Regions from separate parts of the Lysinibacillus sp. FSL P2-0066 genome, predicted to be linked through region 4. Evidence: riboswitches for the same ligand, from Rfam matches in the RefSeq annotation. Region 4 holds a riboswitch; each other region holds the start of a gene.
What was found. Region 4 has a riboswitch for thiamine pyrophosphate ahead of MKZ14_RS11725 (ABC transporter substrate-binding protein). Riboswitches for the same ligand answer to the same signal wherever they lie in the genome.
Positions count from the first base shown of each region.

Region 1 (4,712 bases), 1.5 Mb from region 4:
GCGTATGAACACAATGTACAACAGCTGCAAATAGCAGAGCAGTATGCTGAAAATGCAAAACGAGCAGTACATGATAACCTCAAACTTTTGGAAAATGAACAAGAGCAATTACAGCATTTTTCTCAATCATTAGAAGGCTATGAAAAACAGGTTGAACCCTATGAAAGCTATTTAGAACAATTACCGAAACTACGGGAACAGGTTGCTTTAATCAAGCAAGCGGAGAAATATAAACATGCCGTAGAGTTAGCTAGGCAGGATGTAGTTGCTTCAGAAAGTCTCTATCAAGAAAGTAAAGAGGCTCTTCAACTTTTGCAGCAACGGTGGCTGACGAGTCAGGCTAGTATTTTAGCCAAACAGCTGAAGGAAGGAGAGCCTTGTCCTGTTTGTGGTAGTATGACACATCAGAAAGCACACAATGAGCAACTGGAAGTGATTGAGCTTACTCAAGTGGAAGCATTAAGAGCGAAGGCATCCGCAGACGAACGTAAGTATCTAGAGAAAGAGGCATTTTTAGCATCTACGCAGCAACTACTTCAAGATACCTGGCAACAACTTGAGGCACAAAATATTAAACAAGAAAACCAATCACAAATCATCGTTACCTTACATGAAGTGGAACAGGAGATTGCTGCATTAAAAGCCATTCATCATCAACTAGCTGATGTGCGATTAAAAATAAAGCATCAGCATGATCGAATAGAGCAACTACGGAATAAGCAAACAAAGCTAGAGCAATATTTAGCGGAGCAGATAAAAGAATGGACAAGATTAGAAGCAGTTGTAGAAGAACAGCTTAAGCAGATGCCTGCTAATTTACCAACTTTACAGCAATTAAAGCAACAACTTATGGATGTTAGCAAACAGAAAGAAGCGCTTCAAAAAAGTTGGCAAGCAAGTCAAGAAAATTTGCATGCAGCAAAGGAAGCGGCTAGCAATGCAACACTAACTGTAGAAATTGCCAAACAGTCCTTTGAGGAATTACAGCTTAAAATAAATGAAAAGCTTCAGCAATTTACAGCAAATATGCAAGAAATAGGTTTCGAAAGCTATGAGGCTTATGCTACTGCTAAACGGAGTGTCATACAATTAGATGCACTTCGAAAAGCATGTAGCGACTATGCTTTACAAGTACACACGTTGCAAATCCAGATTACCGAAGGGGCTACATATCTTCAAGGGAAAGAGAAGCAAGATTTAGTGGCGATGGAAGCAAGGGTAGAACAGCATCGTATTTCTTATGAGGAAGCATTTAAACGTTTGCAACAGTTGAATGGATTTGCACAAGCATGCCAAGGCTTTAGTGAAAAGGTGAAAGAAATAGCGAAAGAGCTTCATTTACTTGAACAAGAAGCAGGGCGAGTAAAGGAGCTCTATGGATTATTAAATGGACAAAACTCGAAAAAGCTATCCTTTGAGCGTTATATCCAAATTAATTACTTAGATCAAATTACAGTTGCTGCCAATATACGGCTATATCATTTATCAAACGGTCAATTTGAGCTTAGGCGCTCAGATAGGTTAGAAAAGCATGCGAAGCAAAGTGGACTTGGTCTTGATGTTTATGATGCCTATACGGATCAATTACGAGATGTCAAAACATTATCAGGTGGCGAGAAATTTAATGCTTCGTTAAGCCTTGCATTGGGGATGGCAGATGTGATTCAAAGCTTCCAAGGTAACATTCATATTGAAACGATGTTTATTGATGAGGGCTTTGGCTCACTTGATGAGGAATCACTAAATAAAGCAATTGATACATTAATTGATTTACAGGATTCTGGTCGCATGATTGGTGTAATTTCGCATGTACCTGAATTGAAATCTGCGATGCCAGCGGTTTTACATGTGGAAAAAACATTGAATGGCCATAGTCAAACCCATTTTGAAGTGAAATAAAATGAAGGTGTATTTCCAGAAAAAAGGAATACGCCTTCGTTTTATTTTTTTCTAGCTGGGGTTGTAGGCGTTGTTCCCTTTTTTGCAGCCATTACTTTTTTTACGATAGGAATAACAATAGGTGCTAACTTGACGGCAGTTTTTACAACGTTTGATACTTTCATCCTAAAACAGCTCCTTTTACAATTACTACTACCTGTTTCACTTAAAAATAAAACATTAACGGATAACACGAACAGCCTGAATTATATTCCAAATCACAATACCTAGTGAGACGAGCGCATAGATGGCGAATGAAGTAAACCAAATAATCATCATGGTCTTGTTGCTGGAGGTTGGATCTAAACTAAATGTAGAAAAAACAAAGACAATAAAGAATAGAATGCCAAAAACAAAAGGTATTAAATGAGAGACAAGTGCACGAATCGAATGTCTTTTTACATCACTGTCTTTTGTCACAAAATAAACAATTAATGGAACGATAAAAGGGGCGAAGAAAATACTAAGATAACTAAAGGCAGCTAAAATTTTTTGATTCTCCATAGTTGTACCTCCTTTTTAAATATTTACGCATGAAAAACAGCAAAGTTTCAAAAAATATATTGTATAGAAGGTTGTAATCCTCCTATCCATTGCGTACAATGAGATTGTTCAAATAAATTCAGATGTAACGACCACAAGGGGAGCTGATGATGTCAGCTGAGACTGGGCACGTAATGCCTTGACTCTTCGAACCTGTAAGTTAACGCTTGCGTAGGGATGTGGATAGAAACCGACACTTGTACGATGTGAGGCTCTGTCCTGACATCGTTTTTTCATTCTTAAAGGAAAAAGGTGTCAGAAAGAGACATATCAGCGCTTTTCTATTCCTGCTCTTGTATCCTACATCGGAACAAAGGAGAGAATATGTATGGACAAAAAAAGACTATTAATGCTAGTGGAGATTGCGATTTTTGCAGCGATTGGTCTCGTACTGGATCAAGTTTCCTTTAAAGTATGGGCACAAGGCGGTTCAGTTAGTCTTGTTATGGTACCAATTATGTTAATAGCATTTCGCTGGGGCTTAGTAGCTGGGTTAACAACGGGACTACTTGTGGGTGTTATGCAAACAATGTTTGGTTCCTATATAGTGCACTGGCTACAAGGATTATTGGATTATGGAGTTGCTTTTACAGTTGTAGGTTTAGCGGCGGTTGTACGTGGACCAGTGTTAGACGCTGCTAAACATATGAATAAAACAAAAATGGCACTTTATATAATAATAGGTACCGTTTTCGCAGGCTTCTTACGATACACAGCACATACAATTGCTGGTGCTGTATTTTTTGCCGAATATGCGGGCGACCAAAATGCATGGATCTATTCCATCATCTACAATGGTACATATATGCTACCAGCAACTATATTAACGGCAATCGTTGGTGTTCTTTTATTCACAGCCGCTCCACAATTAATGCAAAGAAAAGCTTAATGCAAGTCCCTTCACATGAGTGGAGGGACTTTTTTGTCGTGAATAGCTCTTTTAGCACTTTGCAAAGTAGGAAAGCATACAATATTTAAAGCGTTTATCGTTATACGCATAAAAAGTTATGTTATATTAAAGAATAGATATTAGATGAAAGGGACGTTATACATGATTGTAAAAACGCAAGAAGAGATTGAAGCTTTTAAAAAAATAGGACGCATTTGTGCTGAAATTCGTGAAGCGATGAAAGCTGCTACAAAACCAGGTGTTACAACACTTGAGCTTGATGAAATTGCTGGCCGCATGTTTGCAGAGGCAGGCGCTATTTCTGGACCAAAGGGAGAATATGATTTCCCAGGGTATACATGTATTAGTGTTAATGAAGAAGTAGCACATGGTATTCCAGGAAAGCGTGTTATTCAAGAAGGGGATATCGTAAATATTGATGTTTCTGGCTCTTTAAATGGTTATTTTGCTGACACAGGAATTTCATTTGTTGTTGGTGATGGCTATGAGGACAAAGAAAAGCTTTGTCGTGTTGCCAAAAGCGCCTTTGATCGAGCAATGACAAAGGTAAAGGCTGGATCTAAATTAAATCAAATTGGTAAAGCAGTTGAACGCGAGGCAAATGCTAATGGCCTAACTGTTATTATGAATTTAACAGGTCATGGCTTAGGTCAATCTTTACATGATGAACCCAACCATATTTTAAATTATTACGATGCATGGGATTCTACCATTATGAAAGAAGGTATGGTACTTGCGGTTGAGCCATTTATCTCAGCAAATGCAGAGCATATCGTAGAAGCTGGTGATGGCTGGACATTCGTGACACCGGATAAATCACTTGTAGCTCAAATCGAACATTCAGTCATTGTGACAAAAGATAAACCGATTATCTTAACGTCATTAGACGAAGAATAGGATGCAATGAAAAATCCTGCTAACCAATTTATTTTTGGTAGGCAGGATTTTTTTTAATAAATAAAATGCCAACAAAGAGAACACCACATAAAAATAAAGCAGCTGTAGTGACAAGTAGCTCATCAAAACCATTATGTATGGCGATTCCAATATAAGCCCAAATAAAAACACTCGGAAACATAACATCAAAGTGATGGAAACGGATATGTAGTGCAATTACTCCTCCTAATGTCAGTAAAATCACTGCCCAAAGAGGCGTACTGAGACCAAAGCCATTCCAACCATAAGCCGTTAACGTAAAGCTTGTATTTGTTATAAAAATAAATGTCATCCATGCCAAATAAATGGAGAAAGGAATACGACCAGACAAGGCTTTGTCCTGAAGAGGGTACGTATTATACAACATAAATAAATACAAGACTAA
Region 1 covers NZ_CP150202.1:3,847,964-3,852,675, reverse strand. The annotation lists gene MKZ14_RS19220 (SMC family ATPase) at 1-1,899, shown strand, start outside; gene MKZ14_RS19215 (hypothetical protein) at 1,941-2,063, opposite strand; gene MKZ14_RS19210 (DUF4870 domain-containing protein) at 2,119-2,442, opposite strand; TPP riboswitch at 2,569-2,676, shown strand; gene thiT (energy-coupled thiamine transporter ThiT) at 2,810-3,370, shown strand; gene map (type I methionyl aminopeptidase) at 3,533-4,288, shown strand; gene MKZ14_RS19195 (hypothetical protein) at 4,317-4,712, opposite strand, start outside.
Region 1: linked by a shared signal. The riboswitch ahead of thiT (energy-coupled thiamine transporter ThiT) and the one ahead of MKZ14_RS11725 (ABC transporter substrate-binding protein) in region 4 are both predicted to bind thiamine pyrophosphate.

Region 2 (4,712 bases), 1.5 Mb from region 4:
TTTATTCAATGGCCCGCGCAGGAATTTCTCTAACGGTGAATGCGATTTCTGGTTTAGTATTCTTTGTTACGGTTTTAGTTGTTGTTGGTTATTATTTCATTACAAGTCGTACGAATAAAAGAATGGAGGGGCAACGATGAAGTCACTAATTCAAGCAACCATCGCCATCCTTGTCGTTTCAGCCCTTTTATTCTATGCGGCTGATGCCTTAAGTGCAGGTGGCGGTAAAAGTGGAAAAGATACGTTAACCATCTTTAACTGGGGAGAATATATTGATCCTGATTTGTTAAAAGAATTTGAAAAAGAAACAGGCATTCATGTCATTTATGAAACATTCGATTCCAATGAAGCTATGATGACAAAGATTCAACAAGGCGGAACAGCTTATGATATTGCTGTCCCTTCTGAGTATATGATCGAAAAAATGAAGGAAGAAAATTTATTGATTCCTTTAGATAAAACGAAAATCCCTAATTTAAAAAATATTGATCCTTACTTTTTAGATTTACCATTCGATGATAACAATAAATACTCTGTCCCTTATTTTTGGGGAACTGTCGGTATAGTCTATAATCCAAGCCTAGTTGGTGACTTAGACTTCTCTTCTTGGGACGATTTATGGGACCCTTCTTTAAAACGAAAAGTCTTTTTAGTAGATGGTGCTCGTGAAGTCATTGGCATGGGCTTAAACAGTCTTGGCTATTCTCTGAATTCACTAGATGATCAGGAACTTCGCGAAGCTACTGATAAATTAATCACACTCGCACCAAATGTAAAAGCGATCATTGGAGATGAAATTACACCGTTAATGATCAATAATGAGGCAACAGTTGCCCTTACTTGGTCTGGTCAAGCTGCTGACATGATGTATGAAAATGAAGAGCTAGACTTTGCTGTACCTGAGGAAGGCTCAAACTTATGGTTTGATAATATGGTCATCCCAAAAACATCAAAAAATATTGATGGTGCCCATGCCTTTATCAACTTCATGCTAAGTACTGAATCTGGTGCTCAAAATGCCGATTTTGTAGGCTACTCAACACCTAATATTGCAGCTATGGACTTAATGGACGAAGAAGTTGTTTCTGACGAACGTTACTATCCTTCTGAAGAACAACGTGACACATTAGAGGTCTACAAAAATTTAGGACCTGATTATTTAGGGAAATACAATGAATTATTCTTAGAATTTAAAATGAGTATTCGATAATTCAGCTAGCGAATTGGTTTCACACCAATTCGCTAGTTTTTTCTCTGCTTATCTAACTTTCTATTAAATTAAGAACATTATCCATCAACTATTTGTATTATTATATTTAGAAAATAATTTAACTAGAATTTGAAGATTCCCCACATCTTCTGTTATGAAAAAACCTCGCATATAGATACTTGTCACCTATCCTGCACAAATTGTTTTATCAATAAGCAAGCCATAAAAATGTACTTTTAGTATTACATAACCTTCACTCATTACTTCTGAACATAGTTAAACTTTATGCCATTACAGACAAACTCACAAATTTCACAAGCGAAGTCCATCCATTCTTATTACAAAAGTGGATTATTTTACAATTCTTGGTGCCCTGACGAAACCTTTTGTGGAAAACCATTCTAAATATAGAACCAACTCTATAATCTTAACTATTAGCCAAGCAATAATTCTTTATGATAGACTGTACTATATTTGATTACAAAAAGGGGGTTCATTCGATGACCCAGCAGAAGTCCAATAAGGCGGCTTTGTATATTTTAATGTTTAATATGTTTATCGCAATGGGGAGTATCGGCATAATTATTCCTGTCATGCCAGAGTATTTAAAAATATTTGGTGCAGCAGGACAAGTTCTAGGTATGCTAATTGCAACGTTCGCCTTAGCTCAATTCGTATTTTCTCCTATTGCTGGGAATCTTTCAGATCAGTACGGTCGAAAAAATTTAATTATTTTCGGTCTTATCGTAACAGGTCTTGCTCAAATCGGTTTCGGCCTTGCTACAGATGTATGGATGCTCTTTTTAGCACGCTTTTTAGGTGGTCTAGGTTCCGCATTTGTTGCACCTCCTATTATGGCTTTTGTTGCTGACGTCACAACCTATGAAGAACGTGGGAAAGGTATGGGGATGTTGGGTGCCGCTATGTCTCTTGGCTTTATGATTGGGCCAGGAATCGGTGGTTTCTTAGCAAAGGTAAGCTTACATTTTCCATTTTTCACCGCTGGAGCTGCAGCCATCCTAGCTTCTATTTTATCTTATTTCTTATTACCATCTACCAAACCAAACACTGCTCAGCAGAAACAAAAGCAAGACAATCTGGCGAAGCAAATGGCTCGTTCCATACATATGCCTTATTTTGTAATGCTTATTATTATGCTGGTGTTCTCATTCGGAATTGCAAATTTCCAAACGACATTATCATTATTTGTGACAGAAAAGTTTAATTACACACCTGTGGATATAGCAATTATATTAGTTGTTGGTGGTGCTTTTGGAGTAGTAGTACAAATGTTTATCATTACACCACTGTTCAATCGCTTCGGTGAAATGAAAGTAGTACTTGTCAATTTATTTATTGCAGCTGTTGCTATTTTCTTAATATTATTTGTTTCTGGCTTTGCCCTTATATTAGTTGTAGCAACGATTTTCTCTACAGCAACGACATTAATTCGTCCAGCTGTTAATACACTTATCTCAAAGCTTGCAGAGAAAGAGCAAGGATTTGCTGCGGGCTTGAATAATGCCTATATGAGCCTTGGGAATATGATTGGACCTGCTTTAGCTGGTCTATTATTTGACTGGAATATGAATAGCCCCTATATTTTCGGATCTATCATATTATTAGCCTGCTTCTTCCTTGCGCTCATCTGGACATTGAAAAAAGCACCTCATTTAATGCATCCCGATACAAAATAGTCTGAAAAATCATTGACTATTTTTAGCAGTATGTTACATTATTGTTGATTCACAAAATTGAATGATTTTAACCACTAGGGGAGTCTTTAAAAGGCTGAGACGTATATGGTAATATACGGACCCTTTGAACCTGATCTAGTTCATACTAGCGGAGGGAAGTGGCGCTACTTGCTATTGTCACTATATACAGGCAAGGCCGCTTCCTATTGTGTTTCAAGGAGGCGGCCTTTTTATTTTTCCTCACGAACTTTATCAAAAGGAGTGAACCTTATGTCAATTCGTAAATTAACAGTTATGGCTTTATTAGTAGCCATTGCTGTTGCAGGGTCTACTTTCATATCCATCCCAACAGGAATCGCACGTGCATACCCCGTTCAGCATGCTATTAATGTGATAGGAGCCATTATACTTGGACCCGTACCAACAGTTATTGTTGCCTTTGTCACGGCTATCATTCGAATCCTTACCGGGACAGGCTCTCTATTAGCTATCCCTGGAAGTGTCATTGGCGCGTTCTGTGCTGCCCTTGCCTATAAATATAGCAGTAAAATGTGGTTAGCATGTATCGGAGAAGTTGTAGGCACTGGCATTCTTGCTTCACTTATTGCCGTCCCTTATGCAAAATTATTCATGGGCACATCTGTAGCAGCTCTCTTCTTCCTACCAGCCTTTTTAACATCAAGTATAATCGGCGCCATTTTAGGTGTTATGGTTGCTAGCAGCTTGTGTAAAACGGAGCTAGTAAAGAGGTTTAATTCTTCTCTTTATTGAGAGGGGAGAATAGGAGCATTCTTTGAAATAGGGGTAGTCCAAATTAAAGCGTCTCTCTTCATTTTATGAGAAGGCTGTGCCCAAACTTGGACGTCTTTCTTCCTTTATGAGCGGCAATGGCTCTTCTTAGAGCGCCTTTCTTCTCCTTATGAGCAAAGAGCCCACTTTTTAGATCACCTTGCCGCTCTCTACAAAGGGAGCAACTCTCTATTCAAACAATACAAAAAAAGCAGTGCAAACCTATTAAAGTTTGCACTGCCTCCTCCATTTTAAGATCTCTTTTTCATGCCTTTTAATAACTGTGCTACATTTGTATTCTCTGCCTGTACAGGTTTTTCCTCAACCAGCGGCTCTTTCTTCTTCGCGTTCGTTAGGAAATTCCAACCAAAACGTCTTATGGTAATATCAATAAAGAATAGGAGCATACTCGCTAAGAGCAGCCATGTGGCAATATTTTGCCGATCTGCTCCTTTTGTCGTAAAGTCACGGAAGACATCTTGTGGTTCCTTTAAAACAGTGCCTCCTGTTTGTTGAGTCAACTCTTCTATCAGTTGATTATTTACAGGGAGTAGTTCGTATTCGGCACTATAAGGAACACTTAGACCTGCCTGGTAAATGGCCTGCTTTTCATCTGCTACACGGAAGAAAATTAATCCAGGTTCAGCTTGTACTACAGCTCGAACTTGAGATGCGGAAATGGTTTCAAGTTGTGTTTCTAGCTCCTCCCCTGCTTCATTTACCGCTACAATATCTAAAAATGCGGCTTCATTTGTAGGGTCTGTAATCATAAAGGAACCATCTGCTTCCAATCTTACATCATAGGCTACATCATTGTAGCTTGGTAGCATTTGAGAAATAAGTGTTTGCCAAAATGCTCCCCAATTCTGCCATCTTGCCCAATCTCCTGTCCATTTACCCGTTGAATCAGATGTAAAGGCAAATGTTTTACCAAGACCATATTGCCACTGGGCTAACACAGGATCTTCCTTCTCGCTTTCTGCCACAACAGTAGCCCCCTGTTTTGCCGTTGTCCC
Region 2 covers NZ_CP150202.1:837,129-841,840, reverse strand. The annotation lists gene MKZ14_RS03955 (ABC transporter permease) at 1-140, shown strand, start outside; gene MKZ14_RS03950 (ABC transporter substrate-binding protein) at 137-1,210, shown strand; gene MKZ14_RS03945 (MFS transporter) at 1,711-2,907, shown strand; TPP riboswitch at 2,974-3,081, shown strand; gene thiW (energy coupling factor transporter S component ThiW) at 3,178-3,678, shown strand; gene MKZ14_RS03935 (VWA domain-containing protein) at 3,948-4,712, opposite strand, start outside.
Region 2: linked by a shared signal. The riboswitch ahead of thiW (energy coupling factor transporter S component ThiW) and the one ahead of MKZ14_RS11725 (ABC transporter substrate-binding protein) in region 4 are both predicted to bind thiamine pyrophosphate.

Region 3 (4,712 bases), 880 kb from region 4:
CCCAGTTTGAAATACAGTTTGTGCATTTGTGCAGTTTATTCCACCAATCGCTACAATCGGTAATTCAGGATAAAGAGAACGAGCCTGCTGTAAAAAAGATGTACCACATGGTGGTTGTGCATCACTTTTAGAGGATGTTGGAAAGATTGGACCGATCCCAACATAATCAGCTTGATGGTTAATAGCTATTTGTAATTCTTCCTCGCAATGGACAGAAACACCAAGAATCATGTTCCCAATTTTTTTACGAGCTTCACCTACAGGCAAATCATCTTGCCCGATATGAACTCCATCAGCTTCCAGTCGTATCGCAAGCTCAATATCGTCATTTACGATAAAGGGTACATTATATTGATGACATAGTTTTTGACATTGGCGTGCAAATTGTTCATAGGCAAGATCAGTTAATGCATGAGGGCCTTTTTCACGAAATTGAAACATTGTAATGCCTGCTTGTAAGGCTTTTTCTAGGATATAGATAGGTTGTTGTTGAGGAGACACGTTGCTGGTACCCATAATAAAATAAAGCTGCAAATCCTCACGTTTCATGAATCATCACCTCACAGGCATCCTTATACTGTTGGTAAGCAAAATGATTAGTGGGTCCATGACCATTTCCAATCGATAAATCATACATAATTGCTAATTGGATAAACTTTTTAGCTTCAATAATAGCTTCTTCCATAGCAAATCCTCGCCCAAGAAAAGCAGTAAGTGCTGCCGAAAATGTACATCCAGTACCGTGCGTATTTTTTGTTTGGATTCGAGGAGACTGCATCGAAAAAGAAGGTCCATTTTTGATAAATACGTAATCAATAGCATAAAGTGGATTTGCTAAATGACCACCTTTAATGATGACACATTGTACACCTAGCTGTAACAAGCTTTGAGCTACGTCTTTTATGTCTTCAAAATGCTGAATAGTTCTCCCTGTAAGTGTCTCTGCTTCGGGTATGTTGGGCGTAACAACCGTAGCAAGTGGTAGTAAAGTTGAGCATAAGGCATTGATAGCTTCTTGCTGTAATAGGCTTTCTCCTCCTTTTGCGATCATCACTGGATCAACAATCAGTGGAATGTTTAGCTCACCGATCATGCGTGCAATGGCTTTGATAATATCTGCCGAATAAAGCATTCCTGTTTTAATCGCAGCTATTGGAAAATCTTCTACTAAGGCTTCAAATTGTTTTTTTATAAAGGAAACGTCAATTGGACAAACACCTGATACACCCAATGTATTTTGTGCAGTTAAAGCAGTAATCACAGAAGTACCAAACACTTCTAATTCCTGAAATGTTTTTAAATCAGCCTGTATACCTGCACCGCCCCCACAATCTGAGCCGGCGATTGTCGTTACAATATGCATGAAGTTGCACCATCCTTTGACAAACGATGTATAGCATTGAGGAAAGCTATTTGAAAATCACCAATGTCTGCAGTAAATGCTGATGCTAGTACACCTGCTTTTTTATAGTAAGTTAGGGTCTCCGTTAATTGTTGGTAAGGGCTATGGCTTACACTATAGGCTGCACCACAAATTGCGCTAAGTAAACAACCTGTACCCGTAACTTCTGTCATTTGTGGATGACCACCAGCGATCCATTGGCTATGCTTGCCATCAGTTATAAAATCACGCTCTCCCGTTACAATAACAATGCATTGATAGCGTTGAGCTAATGATGTGGCTTCTACTTCCATTGCGATAGTGCCTTGCCCACTATCGACGCCTTTTTGTTGCCAATCTACACCAGCTATTGCTGCAAGCTCGCCGAGATTACAGCGAATCACGGCAAATTGTATGTTCTCAAGTAAGTTTCTTACGGTTTCCTTACGATAAGTTGTGGCTCCAACTCCGACAGGATCTAAAATAACAGGAATACCAAGTGCATTGGCTTTTATACCTGCTAATAACATGGCACTTTTTGTGCGATCATTGAGTGTTCCGATATTAATTAATAATGCTTGAGCAATCGCTACCATTTCCTCTACCTCTTGACAGTCATCGGCCATTACTGGTGAAGCACCTATCGCTAATAAACCATTTGCTTGAAAATTTGCCACTACATAATTGGTGATGCAATGGATAAGTGGTTGCTGTTGACGAATTGTTTGAAAAATCATTGTAGTCCTCCTTTTGGGATGGACGTAAGCATGCAAAAAAGGCCCTTTTTGTGTAAAAATGCACGAAAAAGAGCCTTTCATCTGAAAAAACGATGTTATTGCTCCCTACGTCAGTATTAACTAACAGGTTCAAAGGGTCAGGTTTTACCTTCTCAACTCTTACGAGTCCCCCTGCAATCTTGCTTATAGTTGACCAAAATGTACCATACTTTTCATTTGTATTCAATAGCAAGTTTTCCTATGGATAAAATGTGACCGATGCCATATAGGAGAGTATGATAGTTGTCATGACTTTACCGAAATCAAGCACAAACCATTGAAAATGCTGAAAAAAGAGTTTTATAATGTGTCATAGCAAAAGGGAGGCAATTGCCATGAAAAGACAAGATTTAATTGCACCAGAATGGTATAACATAGCAGAGGAAATTGAAAAATATGCTCAGGATGCAACCAAAAATGCTTTAATCATTTATGAAGAAAACCAAGACATCCAATGTATTACATATGCACATTTATTGGAAAAGGCAAATCAAGCAGCACATGTTTTCACCAAGCAAGGCTTAAAGAAAGGTGATGTCATTTTAGTGATGGTCCCACGCTCTGTGGAAGCATATATTGTATATATTGCTGCATTGAAAGCGGGTTTAACCATTATTCCAAGTTCTGAAATGTTAAGAACAAAGGATATTGAGTATCGAATTCATCATGCAAATGCTAAAGCAGTTATTGCATTTGAACCCTATATCGAACAGTTTGATCAAGTGGGAAATTTACAAGGCTTACTGCAATTTGTCATAGGAAATGCGCACAAACCTTGGCAAAACATACTTGAAAAGATGCATAATCAACCTACAACCTACATAAATCCTATCCCAACAAAAAGCACAGACAATGCATTTTTAGCCTATACAAGTGGAACAACAGGAAATCCCAAAGCAGCAGTGCATACGCATAGTTGGGGCTATGCACATTTACGAACAACAGCACCACATTGGATGGGTGTACAAGAAAATGATATTGTTTGGGCAACTGCAGCACCAGGATGGCAAAAATGGATATGGAGTCCGTTTCTAGCTATTTTAGGTAGTGGTGCTACTGCATTTGTCTACAAAGGTAAATTCGATGCAGCTTCTTATCTAGCATTGCTTGAGAAATTCAAAATTAATGTACTATGCTGTACACCAACTGAATATCGTTTTATGGCAGCGCTTGAAAATTTACATGAATATGATCTAAGTGCCATTCGCCAAGCCGTATCAGCTGGTGAGCCATTAAATAGTGAGGTCATTAAAGTATTCTTGGAAACATTCAAATTACAAGTACGAGATGGCTATGGACAAACGGAAAATACATTATTGGTGGGCACAATGGTAGGGATGGAAGCAAGAGTTGGCTCTATGGGGAAACCTACTCCCGGCAACACTGTTGAAATTATTAATGATTTGGGCAAACCCGTTACAATCGGAGAAGTGGGTGATATTGCTGTACATCGTGAAACACCAGCCCTCTTTAAAAAATATTTAAATGATCCTGAACGTACAAATTTACAATTTCGTGGGGATTGGTATATTACAGGAGATCGAGCCTATAAAGATGAAGATGGCTACTTTTGGTTTGATGGTCGAGGAGACGATGTCATTATATCCTCAGGCTATACAATTGGCCCTTTTGAAGTAGAGGATGCTTTAATGAAGCATCCAACCGTAAAAGAGGCTGCTGTCATTGCGAGTCCTGATAAAGTCCGTGGGAATATCGTCAAGGCATTTATCGTTCTACACAATGGTGAAAAAGGTGATGCAGCGCTTATTCAAACACTTCAAAGTCATGTAAAATCACTGACTGCCCCTTATAAATATCCACGTGCTATTGAATTTGTAGAGGAGCTACCCAAAACATCTTCCGGGAAAATTAGACGTGTCGAATTACGACAACAAGAAATTAAAAACCTCCAATCTTAATCATTTCCTAGGAAATAATGTCGAAAATCAAAGTTCATCAATGGTATGGACTTTGATTTTTTAAATTTTTTTAGGTAAGGTAATATGAGGAAATAAACAGCTTAAAGCTTTTTGCATTTAATTATTGCAAAAAAATGAAACAAATAAGCAAGTCATACGTATTACGTGTTGAGGAGGCGGAAAGACATGAATGTAAAAAGGTGGGTTGCTTTAGTAGTGGCAGGTGTTCTCTTACTATTTTCGTTAGGAATTAATACCATTTTTGCGCTATTTAAAGCAGATTTCCTAGGTAATTTTGATAGCTTAATGGCAGGTAATAGCTTAGATGTATATGAAAATGTCATTGAAGGGGAAAATTTTGATAAGCGAATTGCTTATTTAAAGGTAGATGGAACGATTCAAGATATCGGCTCAAGTACATTGTGGCAACCAGTTGCCTATGACCATCAATTTTTCTTAGAACAATTGGATAATATTTTATATGATGAGACCATACAGGGGGTTGTTTTAAGCGTTAATTCACCAGGTGGTGGTGTAAAGGAATCAGCAGATATCTATAAAAAGCTACTAAAAATTAAAGAGGAACGACAAATTCCGATTTATGTATCGATGGATTCTATGGCAGCTTCAGGTGGT
Region 3 covers NZ_CP150202.1:3,246,279-3,250,990, reverse strand. The annotation lists gene thiE (thiamine phosphate synthase) at 1-549, opposite strand, end outside; gene thiD (bifunctional hydroxymethylpyrimidine kinase/phosphomethylpyrimidine kinase) at 539-1,363, opposite strand; gene thiM (hydroxyethylthiazole kinase) at 1,351-2,118, opposite strand; TPP riboswitch at 2,204-2,301, opposite strand; gene MKZ14_RS16210 (acyl--CoA ligase) at 2,493-4,076, shown strand; gene sppA (signal peptide peptidase SppA) at 4,263-4,712, shown strand, end outside.
Region 3: linked by a shared signal. The riboswitch ahead of thiM (hydroxyethylthiazole kinase) and the one ahead of MKZ14_RS11725 (ABC transporter substrate-binding protein) in region 4 are both predicted to bind thiamine pyrophosphate.

Region 4 (4,712 bases):
CCGCAAAAACAGTGGGTAATGTAATTGGTAACTATCATCCGCACGGCGATAGCTCTGTGTATGAAGCGATGGTACGGATGAGTCAGGACTGGAAGGCACGTCATATGCTCATTGAGATGCACGGGAACAATGGCTCGGTAGATGGCGATCCTCCAGCTGCAATGCGTTATACAGAGGCGAGACTATCAGCTATTGCCGCTGAAATGCTACGAGATATTGGCAAGAAAACGGTTGAATTTGTGCCAAACTTTGATGATCAGGATATGGAGCCAACTGTATTACCAGCACGTTTTCCTAACCTTTTAGTCAATGGCTCTACAGGAATTTCCGCTGGGTATGCGACAGATATTCCACCACATGCCTTGGATGAAGTACTGGATGCTGTGTTAATGCGCTTAGAAAAGCCTAATGCTACTGTAGATGAATTGATGACGGTGATTAAAGGGCCAGATTTCCCAACTGGTGGAATCATTCAAGGTGTAGATGGTATCAAGAAGGCGTATGAAACAGGTCGAGGTAAAATCATTGTTCGTGCACAAGCAGTTGTCGAACCAATTAAGGGTGGTAAAGAGCAAATTGTTATCACTGAGTTACCATATGATGTAAATAAAGCGAATCTTGTGAAAAAAATTGATGAGCAACGTGTAGATAAAAGACTAGAAGGCATTGCGGAAATTCGAGATGAATCAGACCGTACAGGCTTACGTGTCGTGATTGAGCTGAAAAAAGATGTACCTGGGCAAGGAATTTTACAGTACTTGTTTAAAACAACGGATTTACAGGTAGCTTATAATTTTAATATGATTGCAATCCATAATCGTCGTCCAACAATGATGACATTGCCATTATTACTAGATGCGTATATCGCCCATCAAAAAGAAGTGGTAACAAACCGTTCCATTTATGATTTACAAAAGGCAAAGGATCGTTCTCATATTGTAGATGGATTAATTAAAGCTCTTTCCATTTTAGATGAAGTTATTGCGACGATCCGTTCTTCTAATGATAAGAAGGATGCGAAGCTTAATTTACAAGCGAAGTTTGATTTTACAGAGGTACAAGCAGAGGCCATTGTAAGCCTGCAATTATACCGTTTAACGAATACGGATATTACGGAGCTACGTCAGGAACAGGACGAGTTAAATAAGTTAATTGCGAAGCTAGAGGGGATTCTGCAAAGTGAGGCTAAGCTTGTGCGTGTTATTAAACAAGAGTTGCTAGATATTAAGAAACGCTTTACAGAACCACGCCGCTCGAAGATTGAGCAAGAAATTGAAGAAATTAAAATTACATTGGATGTCCTTGTGCCAAGTGAAGAGGTTGTCGTAACAGTAACGAAGGATGGTTATATTAAACGTACATCCACACGTTCTCATGCCGCTTCAAATGGGCAAGATTTTGCCATGAAGGATTCAGATTATTTATTGTATGAAGCAAACTTAAATACACAGCACCATCTATTGCTGTTCACAAATCGAGGCAATTATATTTATCAGCCTGTTCATGAGCTGCCTGATATACGCTGGAAGGATCTCGGCCAGCATATTTCAAGTATTGTGCCAACAGGGGAAGATGAATCCATTATTGCGGTTTATGGCTTCGAAACATTTGAACAGCCAAATACGTATGTCTTCACAGCCACAAAAGATGGCCAAATTAAGCGCTCACCACTCGCAGACTATGCGGTAACACGTTATTCAAAGCCAATTAAAACGATGAACGTCAAGGCTGGTGATGCGATGATCTATGCATCGTTTGTAACAGATGACGTGGAGCTAATGCTCACAACGGATACAGCCTATGCGATTCGTTTCCCGATGGAGGAATTACCAGTTACAGGTGTGAAAACAGGCGGTGTGAAAGGGATCACACTAAAAGATGGAGAAGCCTTAGTTGGAGTCAATGTATTACAGCCTGATGTTACCCAATATGTAGTCATTGTGACACAGCGTGGGGCCGTGAAGAAAATGAATGTCGCTGAAGTTGAAGTAGCAAGTCGTGCAAAACGTGGACTAAAAGTATTAACAGAGTTAAAAGCAAACCCTCACCGAATTGTGGCAGTTGTTCAAGCAACAGACGAGGAGCAGGTTGTGATTGAAACTGAAAAAGGTGTTCAAGAGGTGATTGACGTACAAGCATTATCTCGTGCGGATCGCCATTCCAATGGTTCATTTAAAGTGGATATTGCAACAGATGGAGCAATATCTCATGTTTTAACAGCCAAAAAAGAACAGAAACCAAGCTAAATGTATGCCCAGTCTCTAAGGAGTGCTGGGCTTTAAGCTTATTCAAAAAATAGCACCTTGTCATTTATGTGAAACTATGGGTATAATAATCATCGAAAAGTTCATAGCGAAAGAATGTAGGGGGGCTAGTAATTGCTAGCTGAGATTGTGTCCGATAGACGCTGACCCTTTGAACCTGATTTGGCTCGTACCAGCGTAGGGAACATCTATTCAAAAAAGCAAAGTTTTGAAGATTGATTGCAATACGTCTGGGAGGAATCCTAGGCGTTTTTTTATGTTTTCAAGCAACAGCTTGCCAACATTGTATACGCTTTCTTCTGGTGACAACATTCATTCATGAACACTTTCATATTACAAACTGGGAGGCTTTCGCATGAAAAAATGGTTATTTATTCTATTCGCAGCACTATTGACATTAGTAGGCTGCAGTGACAAGGGTGACAAGCAGGCTGCTGACAAGCTGAAAAAGGTGTCTGTGGTACTGGATTGGACGCCGAATACAAATCATACAGGACTATATGTTGCCAAAAAACTCGGTTATTTTGAGGAACAGGGCTTAGATGTTGATATTATCATGCCTGGTGAGGCGGGTGCAGATCAGCTTGTTGCTTCTGGAAAGGCGGATTTTGGCGTGAGCTATCAGGAAGGCATAACACAGGCACGAGTACAGGATGTGCCGCTGGTCTCAATCGCAGCTATTATACAGCATAATACATCTGGCTTTGCCTCTATTGCTTCAAAGGGCATTAAATCGCCAAAGGATTTTGAAGGAAAAACCTATGGTGGTTGGGGTGCGCCATTAGAGCAAGCCGTTTTACAATCACTAATGCAGACGGAAAATGCAGATATTAACAAGCTAGATATCGTCAATGCAGGCGATTTAGATTTCTTCACAATGATGGAAAAAGATATTGATTTTGCTTGGATTTATTATGCATGGACTGGTATTGAAGCTGAGCTGCGTGGGGAAAAGATCAATATGCTATATCTTACAGATTATAGTGATCAATTAGATTATTATACGCCAGTTTTAGCTACAAATGAAAAAATGATACAGGACAACCCTGATGTTGTGAAAGCCTTTCTGGCAGCTGCATCGAAGGGCTATGAATACGCAATTGAAAACCCAAGTGAAGCGGCTGATATTTTAATCGAAGCAGCTCCTGATTTAGATAAAGCGTTAGTGCATAAAAGTCAGGAGTGGCTGGCCAATAAATACCAGGACGATGCCAAGCAATGGGGAGAGCAAAAGCTTTCTGTGTGGGAAAATTACGCGAAATGGATGTTAAGCAATCAAGTACTAGAGGGCGAATTTGATGCGAAAAAAGCCTTTACTAATGATTTCTTACCTAAAAAGGAGGCCAAATAAGATGGCAAATTCATTAATCAGTGTACAAATCATTCCGAAGACAGAGAAATATGAAGATGTTATACCATATGTCGATGCAGCAATTGCGGTGATCGATGCTTCTGGAGTGAAATATGAGGTACATCCATTGGAAACAACGATGGAGGGTGAGCTGTCAACATTGCTCCAAATCATTGAAAAAATGAATGACAAGATGATTGAGCTTGGTGCCATTAATGTCATTACACAAGTCAAAATTTTATATCAGCCAACGGGTATTACGATGGATACATTAACGGAGAAATATCAGTAATGAAACGTGCATTACAGAAGGGAAGGACGATAATTTTTATCGCCTTCCTCTTATTCATATGGGAACTAATCGTGCGTATGGCTGAAGTTCCACATTGGTTATTACCCGCGCCAAGTAGTATTTTGTCGGAGGCACTCCAGTCATATCATACCTTTCTACCACATGCATTCGCTACGGTGCAATTAGCCCTACTAGGTTTGGCCATTGGCATTGCTTGTGGGCTAACGGTGGCAGTAGTGTTGCATCGGTTTACATTCATTCGGGAGCTGTTTTATCCAATTCTTATTATGTCGCAAAATGTTCCTATTCTTGTCTTGGCACCACTGCTTATTATTTGGTTTGGCTTCGGCTTATTACCGAAGCTTATCATTATTTGTCTTGTGTGCTTTTTCCCGATTGTCATTGCGGCAATGGATGGATTCAGGCAAACAGCACCTGAGTTAAAGCATTATTTTGCTATGGTTGGTGCTACAAAGGCACAAACCTTTTGGAAGCTAGAATGGCCTCATGCCTATCCTGCTATTTTTTCAGGCATTAAAATTGCGGCTACATATAGTGTGATGGGGGCTGTCATTGCGGAGTGGCTTGGTGCAAAAAAGGGTATTGGCGTTTACATGACCCTAGCCCAGTCCTCCTTCCGTACGGATCGCGTATTTGTGGCAATTTTTGCGATTGTTCTCTTGAGCTTACTATTGTTTAGTGGTATTCGTTTGATTGAAAAATTCATGGTGAAGGGGAGAGGCTATCATGCTCAGCATTCAAAACATCGCTAAATCCTTCGATACACTGCAAGTTCTCAATCATC
Region 4 covers NZ_CP150202.1:2,364,333-2,369,044, reverse strand. The annotation lists gene parC (DNA topoisomerase IV subunit A) at 1-2,246, shown strand, start outside; TPP riboswitch at 2,355-2,465, shown strand; gene MKZ14_RS11725 (ABC transporter substrate-binding protein) at 2,620-3,615, shown strand; gene MKZ14_RS11720 (thiamine-binding protein) at 3,617-3,907, shown strand; gene MKZ14_RS11715 (ABC transporter permease) at 3,907-4,680, shown strand; gene MKZ14_RS11710 (ABC transporter ATP-binding protein) at 4,655-4,712, shown strand, end outside.